Regions from separate parts of the Bacillus sp. F9_6S_D1_P_5 genome, predicted to be linked through region 1. Evidence: riboswitches for the same ligand, from Rfam matches in the RefSeq annotation. Region 1 holds a riboswitch; each other region holds the start of a gene.
What was found. A riboswitch is a leader RNA that binds a small molecule or an ion and turns the genes downstream of it on or off. The one in region 1 is predicted to bind lysine.
Positions count from the first base shown of each region.

Region 2: another riboswitch for lysine. It lies ahead of lysA (diaminopimelate decarboxylase); the one in region 1 lies ahead of ACUXEY_RS20305 (amino acid permease).
Region 3: another riboswitch for lysine. It lies ahead of ACUXEY_RS17475 (amino acid permease); the one in region 1 lies ahead of ACUXEY_RS20305 (amino acid permease).
Region 4: another riboswitch for lysine. It lies ahead of ACUXEY_RS10445 (aspartate kinase); the one in region 1 lies ahead of ACUXEY_RS20305 (amino acid permease).

Region 1 is NZ_JBTREW010000018.1:22,921-27,141, forward strand. Features, by position in the region: gene ACUXEY_RS20295 (DNA alkylation repair protein) at 1-339, opposite strand, end outside; gene ACUXEY_RS20300 (iron-sulfur cluster biosynthesis family protein) at 373-678, opposite strand; gene ACUXEY_RS20305 (amino acid permease) at 792-2,258, opposite strand; lysine riboswitch at 2,371-2,563, opposite strand; gene ACUXEY_RS20310 (GNAT family N-acetyltransferase) at 2,950-3,399, shown strand; gene ACUXEY_RS20315 (sulfite exporter TauE/SafE family protein) at 3,439-4,221, opposite strand, start outside.
Region 2 is NZ_JBTREW010000026.1:2,106-6,326, reverse strand. Features, by position in the region: gene ACUXEY_RS24125 (phosphoadenylyl-sulfate reductase) at 1-505, opposite strand, end outside; gene ACUXEY_RS24120 (YezD family protein) at 592-735, opposite strand; SAM riboswitch class I at 808-916, opposite strand; gene lysA (diaminopimelate decarboxylase) at 1,034-2,350, opposite strand; lysine riboswitch at 2,531-2,712, opposite strand; gene ACUXEY_RS24110 (DUF3888 domain-containing protein) at 2,802-3,197, opposite strand; gene ACUXEY_RS24105 (LTA synthase family protein) at 3,446-4,221, shown strand, end outside.
Region 3 is NZ_JBTREW010000013.1:111,002-115,222, forward strand. Features, by position in the region: gene ACUXEY_RS17470 (ABC transporter permease) at 1-282, opposite strand, end outside; gene ACUXEY_RS17475 (amino acid permease) at 343-1,767, opposite strand; lysine riboswitch at 1,914-2,100, opposite strand; gene ACUXEY_RS17480 (DUF3626 domain-containing protein) at 2,409-3,500, shown strand; gene gapN (NADP-dependent glyceraldehyde-3-phosphate dehydrogenase) at 3,575-4,221, opposite strand, start outside.
Region 4 is NZ_JBTREW010000007.1:43,383-47,603, forward strand. Features, by position in the region: gene ACUXEY_RS10445 (aspartate kinase) at 297-1,526, opposite strand; lysine riboswitch at 1,726-1,912, opposite strand; gene ACUXEY_RS10450 (DoxX-like family protein) at 2,104-3,012, shown strand; gene ACUXEY_RS10455 (DUF4166 domain-containing protein) at 3,016-3,627, shown strand; gene ACUXEY_RS10460 (YndJ family protein) at 3,633-4,221, shown strand, end outside.

The sequences.
Region 1 (4,221 bases):
TGAGGATTCAAAATCGTTAAGCCCATATTTTTCAACGTATTTTGCAATAGGCATGTACATATATCCGTTTGTAAATGTACCTACTTCTGTAGTATTTTCTGGTCCCAATGTTTTCAGTAAAATATGGATTGCTTCATTAAAATCTTTTTGTAATGCATGATGTAATTCATCTGCTATTACTTCAATACGCTGCTTTAACTCTAAAGTTTCAACTTTACATGTTACGGAAGATACGAAGTTTCTTTTAGGGAAAGTAGGATCGTGCTTACAAATAGAATCGGCCATATTTTTTGCTGATTCTTCGTTAAATAAAAATTTTAACGGAACATATTTACCCATTTTTTCACCTCATTGGTCAGCTGAAAACAATTTTTATTTTTTAATCGACAACCCATAAACCAAAGTCTCACTCGGAGTCGTAATACTAAAACCAGTCGTCTTATAATCAAGTTTCACCGTATCACCAGTGTAGTCTTTCGTAAATGAATCCATTTGTACGATAAAATCAGCATCTTCATATACAACGTCATCTGCATTATATGTATCCCAAATTAAATCCACATCAACGAAAATACTACAAGAGTTTGTCATTGTTCCTCTAATGCGAATGATTTTTTTGTCTTTACGTTCTAATCTATGTATAGCTGCTTTTGCTTCATCAGTAATGCGAATGTTCATCGTATCCCAACCTTTATTTATATTTCCTTTATTATTGCAAAAACAGGAGCAATAGGGAAGGGAGAAGCATCGGAATAAAAAAAGAGCAAACAAATTTGTTTGCTCTTTTCACTTTATTTCAATTCACATTTATCAAGCGGAATCACTTTTGTTTTCTTCGTAAATTTATATCCTAACCATAGTACTAAGAAGAGTGGTAAACCGATATAAGAAACGAGTACGCCGTTCCAATCAATTGATTCACCCATAAATGCCCCGTAGTTTTGACCTAAAATTACGATGACACAAAGTGCAAATGCGAAGATTGGACCGAATGGGAACCATTTTGCTCTATATGGTAAGTCTTTTAAATCTTTACCTTGTGCGATATATGCTTTACGGAAACGATAATGACTAATTGCGATTCCGACCCATGCGATAAAGCCAGACATTCCAGATGCGTTTAATAACCAAATGTATACAACGCCGTCACCGAATAAAGAAGCAATGAAAGCGATACTACCGACAATTGACGTTGCGATTAATGCGTTAACAGGTACACCGCGGCTGTCTAATTTCCCTAAGAATTTTGGTGCTTTACCTTGGCGAGCTAAGTCCCAAAGCATACGAGTTGATGCATACATACCAGAGTTACCAGCAGATAGTACTGCCGTTAAAATAACAGCGTTCATAACAGAAGCAGCAAAGGCAACGCCCGCTTTTTCAAAAATAAGTGTAAATGGACTTACTGTTACATCGCTTGCAGCAAGGCTTTCAGTCGTATAAGGAATTAATAAACCGATAACGAGAATTGCAAGGATATAGAATAAAAGAATACGCCAAAAGATAGAACGAATTGCTTTCGGAATATTACGCTCTGGATCAGAAGTTTCACCAGCAGCAACTCCTAATAATTCAGTACCTTGGAATGAGAAACCAGCTGCCATAAATACACCGATAATTGCCATGATGCCGCCGTTAAATGGTGCATCTGCAACAGTGAAGTTTTTAAACCCAACGGATTCGCCGCCCATAATTCCGAAAATCATCATAAAGCCGACAATTAAAAAGATAATAATAGTAACTACTTTAATAAGTGCGAACCAATATTCAGATTCACCAAACCCTTTAACAGATAAATAGTTTAAAAGGAAAATAATAGCTAAACATAATCCACTCCAAATGAGGGAAGGGGTATCTGGGAACCAAAATTTCATAATTAATGTTACAGCCGCGAGTTCAGCAGCAATTGTAATTGCCCAGTTATACCAATAGTTCCAGCCAAGTGCAAAGCCAAGGGATGGATCAACAAATTTTGTTGCGTATGTGCTAAAAGATCCCGTAACAGGCATGTAAGCTGCGAGTTCAGCTAAGCTTGTCATTAAAAAGTAAACCATAATTCCAATTGCGGCGTATGCAACTAATGCACCACCAGGCCCAGCTGAATGGATGACACCACCACTGGCAAGAAATAGTCCGGTACCAATTGTACCACCGAGAGAAATCATCGTAAGGTGTCTTGATTTTAAACTACGTTTTAATTCACCTTTTCCTTTTGTAGTTTGTGTTTCAGAGGTAGTTTGATTCGTTGCGCTATTCATGTTCAACACTCCTTTTCTTGTAAGATAGGAAGGAACGGGGGAGAAAAATACAAAAAACCGCCAAAGGAATTTGGCGGAACGTTTCACAAATAACCACCCCATCATACCCTTCCGTTAAGATAGCACCCCACGTTTACACGGTAATTTTGTAAACGTGACAGTTCTGTTCCTTTCGGAGACAGCCCCAGCTCATATTTCCAGAGAAGAAATATAAACTTCGGCAACTTTTCCTTTCAAACGGAGTCGGTGACATTCTCTATGTCTCGTCCGCTTTACTCTTAAAAGTCGCAACCTCTACCTCATCGGATTGATGAGGATTTGATATATTGCTAAGATTTTTAATATATGGCAATTGTAATGACTTTCTGAATATATTGCAAGATATTTTGTTAGGAAAAGTCAAAAAATATCGGTTATTGTATAGGAAACGCTTGCAAAACTCCACCTGAACCTACTGTTATGTAACAAAAAATAAAGAAAGAAATTGTTATACAAATGTTTCGCAAAAAATAATAAAAAACCCTTTAAAAATAAAAGAAAATTCTGAAAATATAATTCGACATAACTATCAAAAGAGGATTATTCCTTAAATTCGTTTCAAAGAATAAGTATAAATCCGACGAATAGAATGAATATTCTTTTTATTTCTGATAAAATTGAAGTATTGTTTAATTGAAAAGGGGAAATCAATATGAAATTAGAAACAGACAGACTCTATATAGTACCGTGTACAGAAGAGAGTATGCAAGTTGCTAACGAGCAAGGATATAACAGTGGTCCGCATATTGTAGGGCATGTAGAAAATGTAAAACAAAATAAGGATTTATTGCCTTGGGGAGCGTGGTATGTCATTCGAAAAGAAGGTGACATCGTTCTAGGTGATATAGGATTTAAAGGGAAACCAAATGAGGAACATACAGTAGAAATTGGTTACGGATTTATTGAGAAATATTGGAATAAAGGGTATGCGACAGAAGCTGTAAGAGAGTTAATAAATTGGGCTTTTCAAACGGAAAAGGTAGAAACGATTATTGCAGAGACACTTTTTGAAAATATTAGCTCGATTCGTGTATTAGAGAAATTACATATGAAGAGAACTGGCACTACAGAAACGATGATTAATTGGAAAATAGAAAAATAAAAAATACCGCTCGAAGTATATCGGGCGGTATTTTTATCGTTATGGTAGCATTTGTTTTTGATCATTCGGATATCCAGCTGTCGGTGCGTTAGAAAGATTGGAATGATTGCGAACAGCAATGAAAATAGAAATAATAACGACAAGACCAACTGCCACGTAAGAAAGTGAAATAATAGTTGGATCCACTTTAAATGTAGTAAGCAGTGTACGAATGTTTGTAAAGATTATAAGGCCACCAACTAATACGCCAAGTAAATGAGAAGGAACGATGCGCACTAGCCATGCAGCAATTGGTGCCGCAACGATACCACCGAGCATGAGAGAAAATACCCAAACCCAACTTACTTGTTCCCATCCAAGTGAAATGAAAAACCCGATTGTTGCAGCGAGTGAAACAGGAAACTCACTCGTATCTACAGATCCGATAACTTTTCTAGCTTCATTTCCTCTTGCTAAAAGTACAGGCGTCGTAATCGGACCCCAGCCACCACCACCAGTTGAATCAACGAATCCAGCAAATAAGCCAAGCGGAACAAGCTGTTTAGCAGACATACGTTTATTTGAAGTAACAATTTGTTTTTGAATGAGGAATCGTAATAAAATATAAACCCCTAAAGTAAATAAAAATACGGAAATGTACGGTTTAATTACATCGCCAGGTAAATTACTTAAAAAACATGCCCCAATAAATGCGCCAATTGCTCCTGGTAATGTAAGTCTGGAAACGGTATATTTATCAACGTTTCCAAATTTGAGATGGGATGCACCAGAAGCGGCGGTTGTAACGACCTCAGCTAAATGAACAGATGCGGAAGCTACAGC
Region 2 (4,221 bases), on a different contig from region 1:
AAACTTTAATAGATTGAAAGCGATGATCTTGATTTATAAACTTTGTATGCTTACGTGTTTCTGATTGTTCCCTCCTTAAGCCCGATATCCACGCTTTTTCTGCTGCTAATGATTTTTCTAACGGTAAAATTTTTCTAATTTTACAACAGAGATTCGGATTACTTTCCCATAATTTCTCACCATGCAACTTCGCTTGTTCATCAAGTGTAAGTTCCGGCTGTTGTTCTATAATATTTAATGAAGGAAATCGTCTCCGCACTTTTTGAATTAATTCATACGTTTCTTGAAAATGAACATTTGTATCTAAAAATACAACTTTAGCAGATGGATTTACTTGGTTTATAAGATGCAGTAGTACCATCCCTTCCACTCCGAAGCTACATGCGTATACAATTTCACTTTTGTATTCTTTATAAGCCCAACTTAATACAGATAGCGCGCCTTTCGTTTCATCTTCTTCTGAAAATGAAATGTTATTTTCTTCCCACGTTTCATACGTCAACATGTTCTTTCCCCCTGTAAAAGCAAAAAGACGGTTTTAACCTAATGATATAGGTTAAAACCGCCTCTAGTTTTTCTAGTCAGCGCTTTTTACTTTAAACGTACTTTTTCACTTTTCTCTAATTGAATGACTTTCCCATCTTGCACAACAATTGTAATTGAACCATATTTCATATCAGCAAGCATCGCTTGAATTCTCTCAGATACTTCCTCAAAATGTTCCCGTACGCTCACGCGAACAGCCCCCCTTTTTATTCATAAAAAAAATCTTTCCCATTTCGAAAAGACTGTTCGGTAATATATTTTACCTTATCTTTCAAAATGGATTCCATTTTGCTGGAGTTAGCACCTTGCTTTCTATAAGCAGGTTGCCGAGCTTCGTCGGGCCAGTTCCCTCCGCTTCTCTTGATAAGCTTTGTATTTGTATTTTATCACAATTCAGATTTTTTTCAATCCTAGTTTTCCGATATATTTTAATTATTTTATTTTACAAAAAAGGAATTGCCCATCCGAACAACTCCTTTTCCCCTATTTAAACCAGTTCTTTAATACGTATGCGATCGTTCCCAATGATATTTTCATATGTTTCGCGCTCTACAACAATTTGTGATGTGCCGCCTTTCGCGAAGACGACAGCTGGTCTACGAATCCTGTTATAATTATTCGCCATCGAGTACCCGTATGCCCCTGTACAAGAAATTGCTAATAAATCAGCAGTAGCAACTTTCGGTAAAGTGATATCCCAAATTAACATATCTCCACTCTCACAACATTTTCCTGCAATCGAAACAACTTCCTCGTTCTCATCGTTCCCTCGATTCGCTAACATCGCTTCATAACGAGCGTTATATAAAGCAGGTCTTAAATTATCAGTCATCCCACCATCCACTGATACATACTTCCGAATACCAGGAATGTCTTTCACAGATCCGACTGTATAAAGTGTCGTTCCAGCATCTCCTACAATGCTACGACCTGGTTCAACCCATATTTCTGGCAATGGATAATTACATACTGTAAATTGTTCTCTCACTGCACTTGTTACAGCTCGCACATATGTCTCAAGAGTTAATGGTGTATCTGACTCTGTGTAACGTATTCCAAATCCCCCGCCTACATTTAACACTTTTACTACATAGTTTGTTTGCTCTCTCACTTCTTCTAAAAATTGGCGAAGAACTTCAATTGCTCGAACAAAACCAGCTGTTTCAAATATTTGCGACCCAATATGTGAATGGATCCCTAGCACGTTATAATTTGATTTTTGTAAAGCAAGTTCAATTGCTTGCATCGCTTGACCATTTGACACGCCAAATCCAAATTTCGAATCATCTTGACCTGTTGTAATATATTCATGTGTGTGCGCCTCTACTCCAGGCGTTACACGAATTAATATGTTCACAAATTTCCCATGTTGCACTGCTAAATCATGCAAAATCTCTAATTCTAAGAAATTATCTACGACAAAACAACCAATATTCGCCTGAAGAGCCATCACAATTTCTTCATCTGTTTTATTATTGCCATGAAAATGAATACGCGATGCCGGAAATCCTGCTTGAAGCGCAGTATATAATTCCCCTCCAGAAACAACATCTAATGACATATTCTCTTCACGAGCCACTCGGCACATCTCCATGCACAAGAACGCCTTGCTTGCATATGCTACTTGGTAAGTGAAACCACTTTCTTTAAAAGCACGATGAAACGCGCGGCACTTTCCTCGAATAGACTCTTCATCGTATACATAAAGTGGTGTTCCATATTGTTTTGCTAGCTGCGTCGTATCGCACCCTCCAATTTCTAAGTGTCCTTGCCCATTGATTCGGCTTGTGCCGTGTAAATACATTTGAATTCCTCCCTTATTTCCTCTAAAACTCATAACCCCAATCTTCTATTCATTGCAGCACGCTTTTAGATAGACAAAAAACGCGCGGAACAATGTTCACACGCGTTTCTTATTAGGAAAAATATATATTGAAAAAATAAACGAGTTGTTATCTCCTCAAAATAAGAAACCGCATCAACATCTCCAAATAGCTCTCCATAAAATAAATCTTATGACAGTACTACATTTATTCAATGCAGTCCCAATATATGAATAAGATGGTTATTCTTATATTTCGGCAATAGTCCCTTTCAACCTATGATCACAGATTCCATTAAATCTCCCATAGCTTACTCTTTCCTATCGCGGCCTCTACCTTTGAGAGTAGATGAGGTAAGTCTATTTAATTTTCAAACATCTAATTGTTGTTATTAACAATACCAAAGGAACATTTTATTTGTCAAATAATTTTTTATATTGTTTTTTTACAGTTTAATTTCGTATCATTTGGTAAGCGCTTTACTATTATCTTTGTTACTTCCCATTCGCCCTCTTCATTATTAAATGTAATCGTTACCTTCTCAAATGGTGGAACAATTTTCCCACCAACCTGCTCATACTTCGTCACTTCAATACTCGCTTGAAATAAATATGTACCGCTATACACTTTTTTTAAACTGATAATTTTAGGACATTGATAAGGTTTTAAACTCCCATATTGTTTTTCAATTGCTTTATTTATTTTCGGAAATAAGACAGAATAAAGGGCATCTTCCATAAGAGGTGCATCATATTGGGCTACCGACACACTCGGTGAAGCAAAAAGTATAACACTACTACATACTATAAAATACAATAACTTTCGCATTATAACCTCCTTACACGATTCTTTCTGCGTACGACAATAATCATATATAGAAACTCCGTTTTATTGTCTCCTACTGCCCTTTTTCTACTCAATTATTATAAAAAAGCCCACAACTCTCTTTTATTTTCGTATAATGATACTCATAGTATAATAAACATAATAACAAAGGACTGTTCGTATATATAAAATGAGGCGCTAATTAAATCGGCTCACAAGAACTGTCATGCTTTTTAGGAGAGGAGTATATTATGCTACAACGTCTGTTTCCAAAACTGCGATTTGCACTCGTTGCAGTCGTTTTATTATGGATAAAAACATATATTGTGTACAAGCTAGCATTCGATATTAAAATTGATAATTTCTTTGAAGAATTTATGCTTTTTATTAATCCACTAGCTGCGTTACTTTTATTTTTTGGTTTTGCTTTGTTTGCATCTAAACACCGAAACCGCATTATAGTTGGAATTAGTTTTATACTATCATTCATTTTATTTGGAAATGCAATGTTTTATGGGTTTTATAACGATTTCGTTACGTTCCCAGTATTATTTCAAACAAATAATATGGCTGATTTAGGGACAAGTATAAAAGAACTCTTTACGTATAAAACATTACTGTTATTTGCAGACGCGATTATTTTAATGTTTCTTTCGCGTAAATTCCCGGCATTTTGCGACAAGACGCCACTTTCTCGCTCTGAGAAGCGAACTTTCTTTAGCGGTGTAACAGCTCTACTAGCATTACAAATTGTTATTTCAGTTATTTATAAACCACAAATGTTCTCACGTTCATTTGATCGTCAAACTGTCGTGAAAAATTTAGGTTTATACACATATCATCTATTCGATATTACACTTCAATCTAAATCTTCAGCTGAACGTGTATTTGCAAGTGGTGACGGGTTCTCTGAAATTAAAAACTATACAGACTCAAAAGATAAGCAAGTTGATAAAAACTTATTTGGAGCTGCAAAAGGTAAAAATGTCATTTTGATTTCCATGGAATCTACACAAAGTTTTGTTAT
Region 3 (4,221 bases), on a different contig from region 1:
TGTTAGTTTCTCTTCTAATGCAAGCAAATAGACAGCATCAGGTTTTTGAATAAATGTACGGATAGGGCATCTCGTTATAATGAATGTAAGTACAATTGTGATAAGTAGTAAAGATATTCCTTTAGAAGGAGATGCTTTTAGAAACTGAGCATAGTAGTATGCACCAACGCATGAAATAAAGATAAAGCTATATAGTAAACCGTTAATCATACGTGCAAAGTATGTAATGATATTTTGCATATGTTGTTGGAAGCGACTGCTCCATAGCGATTCGATTGACATGTTTTTCACCTCTTTGTTCTATTATATATGTTTTACAAAAGAAAAAACGAGCAAATTGCGTTATGCAACTTGCCCGTTTTTCTTTTCGTTATTTTTTTTCTGATCACGATTCATTAATGGATAGAATGCAAAGCCGATTACGAATAAACCGATTCCGAGAAGGAATGTTTTTATATCGGCTGCACCCGTTTTAATAACCCATAGTGCGTAGCAAAGTGCGATTACTGCGACTATACCATCTGTAATTCTTGCCCGCATTTCATTTTTATATGTTTCACCAGTTGCGACTAGTTTTAACTGGAAGATTGGTGAAACGAGATATGGAATGAGGTAGGCCAATGTTGATACGGTAATAACGAATGTATAAGCTTCCGCAATTGTTCCTGATAATGTTGAGAATAAGAAAACTTGCGACATAATGTTTGTTAACCGTAATGAGTAAATCGGACTTCCTTTTTTATTCGTTTTCGTGAAGAAGGAAGGGAAGAAACCTTCTTTTGCTGCTTGATATGGTACTTCTGAGCTTAATAAAATCCAACCTAAGATAGAACCGAATAGGGAAGTAAGAGCAAGTAATGCCATCAGTTTCCCGCCGCCATGACCCATTGCAGCGTTTAGTGCGTCTGCTAATGGACGTTCAGAAGCTTGTAATTTATCAACGTGAAGTACACCCATTGTTAAAATTGTAATTCCTAAGTAAATCGCAACTGTAATAAGTAATCCCGCAACTGTTGCACGTTTTACCGTTTTTGGAGAAACAGCACGGTTTGATAAAAGAACCGCTGATTCAATTCCGATAAATGCCCAAAGCGTTGTAAGAGCAGCTAAGTTTACTTGTGAAAGTAGGCCGTGTGATGCACCTGATTTATCGATCATCGGTGTGTACCATTGTCCAAACTTAGAAGCTTCGAATGCAAATAACGTAACGACGATGAATAAAAGGAATCCAGTTACTTTCGTTGTTGTTGCTAAGAAGTTTAGCTTTCCAGCTCCGCTTACACCGTTCGTTAATATAATGTGAGTTCCCCAAAGTAAGATGGAACAAATCGTAAATGTAATTAGTTTTCCGACTTCTATGTTAAAAGAACCGATTGAAAATAGTAGTCGTGTATCTTTCATAATCGGGAAGAAGAGTGATAAATATCCCGCGAAAGATGTAATGATGGCAACGTTACTTGCCCAGTTTGCAACCCAATATCCCCATACCATACTGAAACCAGCCATTTTTTTCTTTTTTGGTGTTGAGAATAAAGCATATGCATGACTTTGTGGTCCTGTCGTTAAATCAGGACGACGAATTGCTAAATTACCGAAAACAAGAGCTAGCATTAAAACACCAAACCCTGTTGTTAACCAAGCTAAAGTGACACCGAGAGGACTTGCTGTTTGTGCTAACGTACTTGGCACCATGAAAATACCAGCGCCAACCATGTTACCGACAACGAAAGCTGTTAGTACCCAAAAGCCCCATTTTTTTTGTTGCATAGAAAATACCTCCAAAGTTAGTATAACCAAGTCAAGCGAGGAGATATGTATGTCTTCTTAGTAGAGAAGAGAAGTCCCAAACAAAACAAAAAAAGCACGTAATTTGCCGCTACATGCTTTCTATCTTATAAGAAACCCACGACATACCTCTCGATAGCTCTCCACAAACGAAACGTTTCGTTTGTGACAGTTCTGCACTTATTAAATGCAGACCCAGCAAGTGTGCATGGTGGACACGACTTACTTCGGCAATCATTCCTTTCTCATTCCTTCATCAATGCCACTACATCTCCTGAAATGATACTCTTAATGACTGCAACCTCTACCTCACCGAGATACGAATGAGGATTTAAATATTAAATTAACGTCTTTAAGAGTAACAAATGAATTTTTATACGTCAATGGATATATTAATAATCAGATTATAGAGAAGAGTTTGTGATTAAAAAGGGGTTAGGAAGGGCTATAGCGTTTATTCGTTATGCAGAAGAAATAGCGACAGAGTGAAGCACAAAGAATTTTGTCTGAAAATCTTAATCCGAAGCATCGGTTTTTTTAACAGGCTTTGTTTCATAAGAAGGAAAGAATAAGCTTTTCATTGAAATGATTAAGGTCATTTTAATGAAAGGAGAGGTTTGATTATGGAATTATCAAGATCTCAATTATTTGCTTTACAGTATATTTCAAAATATGCAGAGAACGAAAAACGTGAGGCTAAAGCAACAATTAATCATATACTTAAAATGTCTAATATTACAGATGAAATGTTTGAAGAAGCTGTCGTTCATTTAAAATCAAATGCGAGGATTGCTTTACACTTTCATCCAGATAGATTAGATTCGAACATGAAAAATATTGCTGAAGCACTGTTTGAGCAAGGAATATATAAAAGTCAGTTTGAAACATTGCTATCTAATGGAAGTGTGTCTGCTTATCCGGGTGGTGAACGTGACCTTTGGGAACAGAGAATATTTGGAGGCGCATATCAATTGGAAGGCGTAACGAATAATGAACGGCCCAAATATGGGGCGCTAAATTTAATGTTACATCCAGATGGGCCTGCCCCGCGCTTTGGATCATGTTATTTTCTCTTATCTCCAAAAGTTTCTTATCGCTCTACATATACGTATTTAGATTCGCATCAAGATCCAAAAGAAAAGGGTACTTATGAAGAGTTTGACATGATTTTAGCTGCTCTTTTGGAAGAGACATTCGTAAGAGATTTTGCAATTGGTGAAGGGAATTTGACTCCAACAAGATTCATTCATCATTTACTAGCTAACCTGGAAAGGCCGTTTATAGATTTCGTAAACAAAGAGTCAGCCCGTAATCTTAATCATTATATTGAAGCACAGATTCATGGAAATATTTCTCTTAAAGAAGACGTAGAAGTGCTTGTTGTAGATCCTTCATTTAAGGGGACGAATGTAGGTAGAAATTTAGAAGAAATTTGTTTGAAGTATTCTATTGATTTGTATTGGCACAAAGGTTTTGTACTTATGGTAGATGAAGTTCCGGTGGATTTTAGAGGTTCAAAAATGCCATCTTTGGCAAGACGTATTGCACGAAATAATTGTATTGATGCACATATAATTGGTTCTGCTGTAGTGGATTTGAAAAGTAATCCACTATCGTGGAGTGATCGCGGAACATATGAAGAGGTGCTTCAGGAATTAAAGTTATTATGGCATGTTTTAGTTCGATTTGGAAAACCAAATCGGAACTTGAAATAAATACGCCATTATTTTTGGAAGCATGTATTTAAAAAGAAGCTGATCTAAAACTAGATCAGCTTCTACATATAAGATTAAACTAAGTTTAATACAGTTACTTTTTCACGTGTCATAGACTCAAGGCTCTTACGAATACCTTGTGCGCCCATACCTGAACCTTTTACACCGATGAATGGGAAGTGGTCAGGGCCGCGCTCTGTGCGTCCGTTAATTTGAACAGAACCAGTTTCGATTTTGTTAGCAATTGCAAATGCTTTGTTAATGTCTTTTGTGAAGACACTTGCTTGTAAGCCGAACTCTGATTTGTTAGCAATCTCAATTGCTTGCTCATCTGAAGAAACACGGATGATTGGAAGGATTGGGCCGAATGGCTCTTCCCAAGCAACTTTCATTTCTTCTGTTACGTGGTCGATTAATGTTGGGTAAATTAAGTTACGCTCACGTTTGTTACCGATAACGATTGTAGCACCTTTTTCAACAGCATCGTCAACTAAACCTTGAACGAAGTCAGCAGACTTGTCGTCGATTAATGGAACGATTGTGCTGTCTTGTTCTGGAGATCCAACTGATAGTTCAGCTACTTGCGCTTTTAATAAGCTAACAAGCTCGTCTGCTACGTTTTCGTGTACAAGTACACGTTTAATAGCTGTACAACGTTGACCAGAGTAAGAGAATGCACCGCTTACGATATGGTTTGCAGCATCTTGTAAGTCAGCATCTT
Region 4 (4,221 bases), on a different contig from region 1:
TGTAATTATACAAAATTCCGTCTAAACAAAAAACACCTTGTCACAGTGTATGAAAATGTGAAAAGGTGTTTTCGGGTATAGCATATAATATCTTGTTAACGAACAAGACGTCGTAAACCCTCTATGATATAAATATGCGCGAACTTATTATGTTCAAGTAGTTTCAAGAATTTGATACTGTAATTGCTATTCACTAAAAGAACTTCGACTTTCCAACAAAATAGTCCTACCCTGTTTCTATTTATATAGGAAGAAAATAGATTCATATAATTTGTTTTAAGTTTTACTAGTGGAAATTAACTCATCTGCACTAAAGGCTCAATTTTCGCCATAAATGATTGATGCAGCGCTTCAACACCTGTTACTAAATGAAGACGGTCAATAACGACAGACACTTTAATTTCTGATGTACTTACCATTTTAATATGAATATTTTCTTCTTTTAAAGTAGTGAACATATTCGCAGCAACACCAGGATTAGAGACCATACCAGATCCTACAATTGATACTTTTGCTAAATGATTTTCATATTCTACAGATTCATAGTGAAGTGTTTCTTGATTTTGTTCTAATACCTCTAATGTTTCTTTTAAATCATTAGAATGGATTGAGAAGGAGAGATGAACAGTTCCTTCATTTGTAATACTTTGAATGATGATGTCTACATTAATATGTGCCGCTGCTAATGTAGAGAAAACTGTTGAAAGTGCACCTTGTTCCAATCCTTTCATTGTGACGCGTGTAATATTATCTTCAAATGCAATACCTTTAACGATTGATTGTTGTTCCATGTTACATTCTCCTTTTACAATTGTTCCGTTTTCTTGTTCCATACTTGAGCGAACTTCTAAAATGACATTATGATTTTTAGCAAACTCAACAGCACGCGGGTGTAATACACCAGCACCGAGGTTTGCAAGTTCTAACATTTCGTCATAAGAAATTGCATCTAATTTATAAGCATCTTTTACAACTCGTGGATCTGTCGTATATACGCCGGTCACATCTGTGTAAATATCACATTTTTTTGCTTTCAGTGCAGCAGCTAATGCAACAGCAGTCGTATCAGAACCACCGCGTCCAAGCGTTGTAATTTCATGATTTTCACTCATTCCTTGGAATCCAGCTACAATAACGATCGTACCTTCAGTAAGATAAGATTGAATTCGATCTGTCTGAATATCAGTAATCCGTGCACTACTATGTACAGATTCTGTTGTAATACCAGCTTGCCATCCTGTTAATGAAATTGCGTTATAACCTTTTGCTTGTAGTGCCATCGTTAATAATGAAATAGTCACTTGCTCTCCTGTTGATAGAAGCATATCCATTTCGCGTTTACTTGGATTTTCTGTAATAGCGTTAGCAAGTGCGACAAGTTCATCTGTACTTTTTCCCATTGCTGAAACGACAGAGACGATACTATGTCCTCGTTCATATTCTTCAATAATTAAATTTGCTACATGTTGAATACGCTCAACACTTCCAACAGAAGTGCCACCAAATTTTTGTACAATCGTTTCCATTACGAATTCCTTCTTTCATCCATTTTTAAGAATAGATCAGGACATATATTAATCCCAATATTCCTGTAGTTACCAGAGAAAAACAAAAAACACCATCTCAAATAAGTGAGGATGGTGCTGTTACAGGAAAAGGGAAACAGAAAACGGAGCTAATAAAAAAACCGCCAAAAAAGGAATATCATAAAAATGATATCTCTTTTTTGTAGATAGCTCTTCATACGTACACGTCTGTACATATGACAGTTCTGTTTCTATTCGAAAACAGCCCCAATCGATAAATGCAGAGAAAATTATCGATTTCGGCAATACTTCCTTTCATCTAATTTCATAGACATCTCTGTGTCTCCATTAGAATACTCATAAGTATCGCAACCTCTATCTCACGTTTTAGGCGAGAGTGTTTGATTTATGAAGTTGTTGGTAACATTTGTTTTATAATAATTTAAATTTTTCGGGGAATCAAGTGTTTTGTATAAATTTTAAAAATTCTTTCTTTTATAAAGGGAGTTTGTGAAAAATGTAGCAAAATAAATTCATTGCATGTACATTAAAATTATAGTGCATTGGAGGTGGAAGAATGAAGAGGAAAAAGCCTATTTATGTTTCGGCAGAAATGAACACAACAATGGAGAAATTATGGGAATACACGCAAGAACCACGTATACATACAGAATGGGATGCCCGCTTTACTGAAATTTCGTATTTAGAGAAAAAAGAAGGAGAACCACAGAAGTTTTTATATAAAACAAAAATCGGATTTGGACTTGAAATAGCTGGTGAAGGGGAATCGATAGGTGAAATAAGAAAAGAAACGGGAGAACGTATTTCTTCTTTAAAATTTTGGACGGATAATAGATTATCTCTTATTCAAACAGGGCGTGGTTATTGGAAGTATACACCGCGTAAAGAACACATTCATTTTGAGACGCAATATGATTATGATACGAGGTTTGGTCGTATAGGGAATGTAATAGATTTCTATATATTTCGGCCGTTATTAGGCTGGGCGACTGCTTGGAGTTTTGATGCTTTAAAGTTATGGTTAGAAAAGGGACTCCATCCAAGGTTACTAATTAGAAGAACAATGACATATTGGCTCGTATGTTTTTTTATTGCTTTTGTATGGATGTATCAAGGGATAGTGCCGAAACTAGTGTTTACTCATTCAGAAGAAGTAAAAATGTTGTCTGTGATAATTGGTTCAACTGCGCATAGTATTTTTCTAGTTAAAATAATTGGATTACTAGAAATTATTTTTGGTGTCCTATGGCTGTTGCCATTTCAAAAACGAAAAGTATTTATCGTACATATTTTTATGTTAATAGCTTTAACGATAGCGGCAGGATTTACGAATGTCGCAAGCTTTACAGAGCCGTTTAATCCAATTACATTAAACGTTCTACTAATGGGGTTATCAATTGTCGGTTATATAAATAGTGCGAATTTGCCAAGTGCAAAAAATTGCAAGAGGAAAAGAAAGGAATAATGTATGGCTAATATGTATGAAAGACTATTAGGGGATTCTTATACAAAACTTCATCCGAAATTACAGAAACGCTATGAAATTACGGAAGAAAATAGCTTTACTGGAGAAGGAAATATGGATGAAATTTACGGAGGTTCTTTTTTCGTAAAATTGATATTAAAAATTGCATCGAAGTTTAGAATGTTTTTCTCTGAGCGGGGGAAGGAAGTGCCATTTACAATACATAATACCGCTGAGCGAGATGAAAATGGAAATGAATTTGTACGATGGAATCGTACTTTTTATTTTCAAAATAAAAAAAGATATTTTAACGCTGTTATGCAGTGGGATGAAGAGAATAATGAAATTGTGGATTATTTTGGTGAACCACACATACTTGTTTCTACTCTGAATTTTCATATTGATGAAGTGGGGGCAATGCATATTTCTTCAAAGAAACAATGGTTTTACATGTTTGGAAGAAAAGTCCCGTTGCCTAGATTCTTATATGGAGAGGCCGACATTGTAGAAAGTTATGATGAAACAAGGCAATGCTTTCGAATTCATGTACAAGTACGAAATCCGTTAATTGGTTCATTATTTTCATATAAGGGGACATTTGTGGAAAGGAAATAAATGATATGAAAAATATAATAGTTGGACTTGCTTGTTATATTATTTTTCTAATATGTGAGTGGTCAAATGTAAACCCAGTTGAAGCAATTATTTTATTATCTATTTTGTTATTTATACCGATGTCATTTTGCATCATTGATAAGAAAACAAGAAATGGATCATATATGTTTTTTTATAAATTTATATCGTTGTTATATCCAATCGCAGCAATTAGTGCAATGTTAGCTTTCGTAACAAACCACTATTTTTTTGCGTTACTTTGGTTTGTATATACAGGAATTGTTACATTATTTGGTGTGAGTAGATTACTAGAAAGAGGATGGAAACCGCTAGAAGAGACAGCTATCGATAGTGCGTTTATATATTTGTTTTTAGGTGGTTTTTGGTTTTTTGCTTCTGTATCAAAACTCTCCATTATGCACTTTAGTTCTGACATTGTTTTACTCACAGCTGCACATTTTCATTATTCGGCATTTCTATTGCCGTTATCAGCTGGTTTAATTGGGAGAAAAAGAGAAAAGAGAAGTAAAGTATATGATGCCATTATGTTTGTCATCGTCATTTCACCTATGTCAGTTGCGATCGGGATTACAT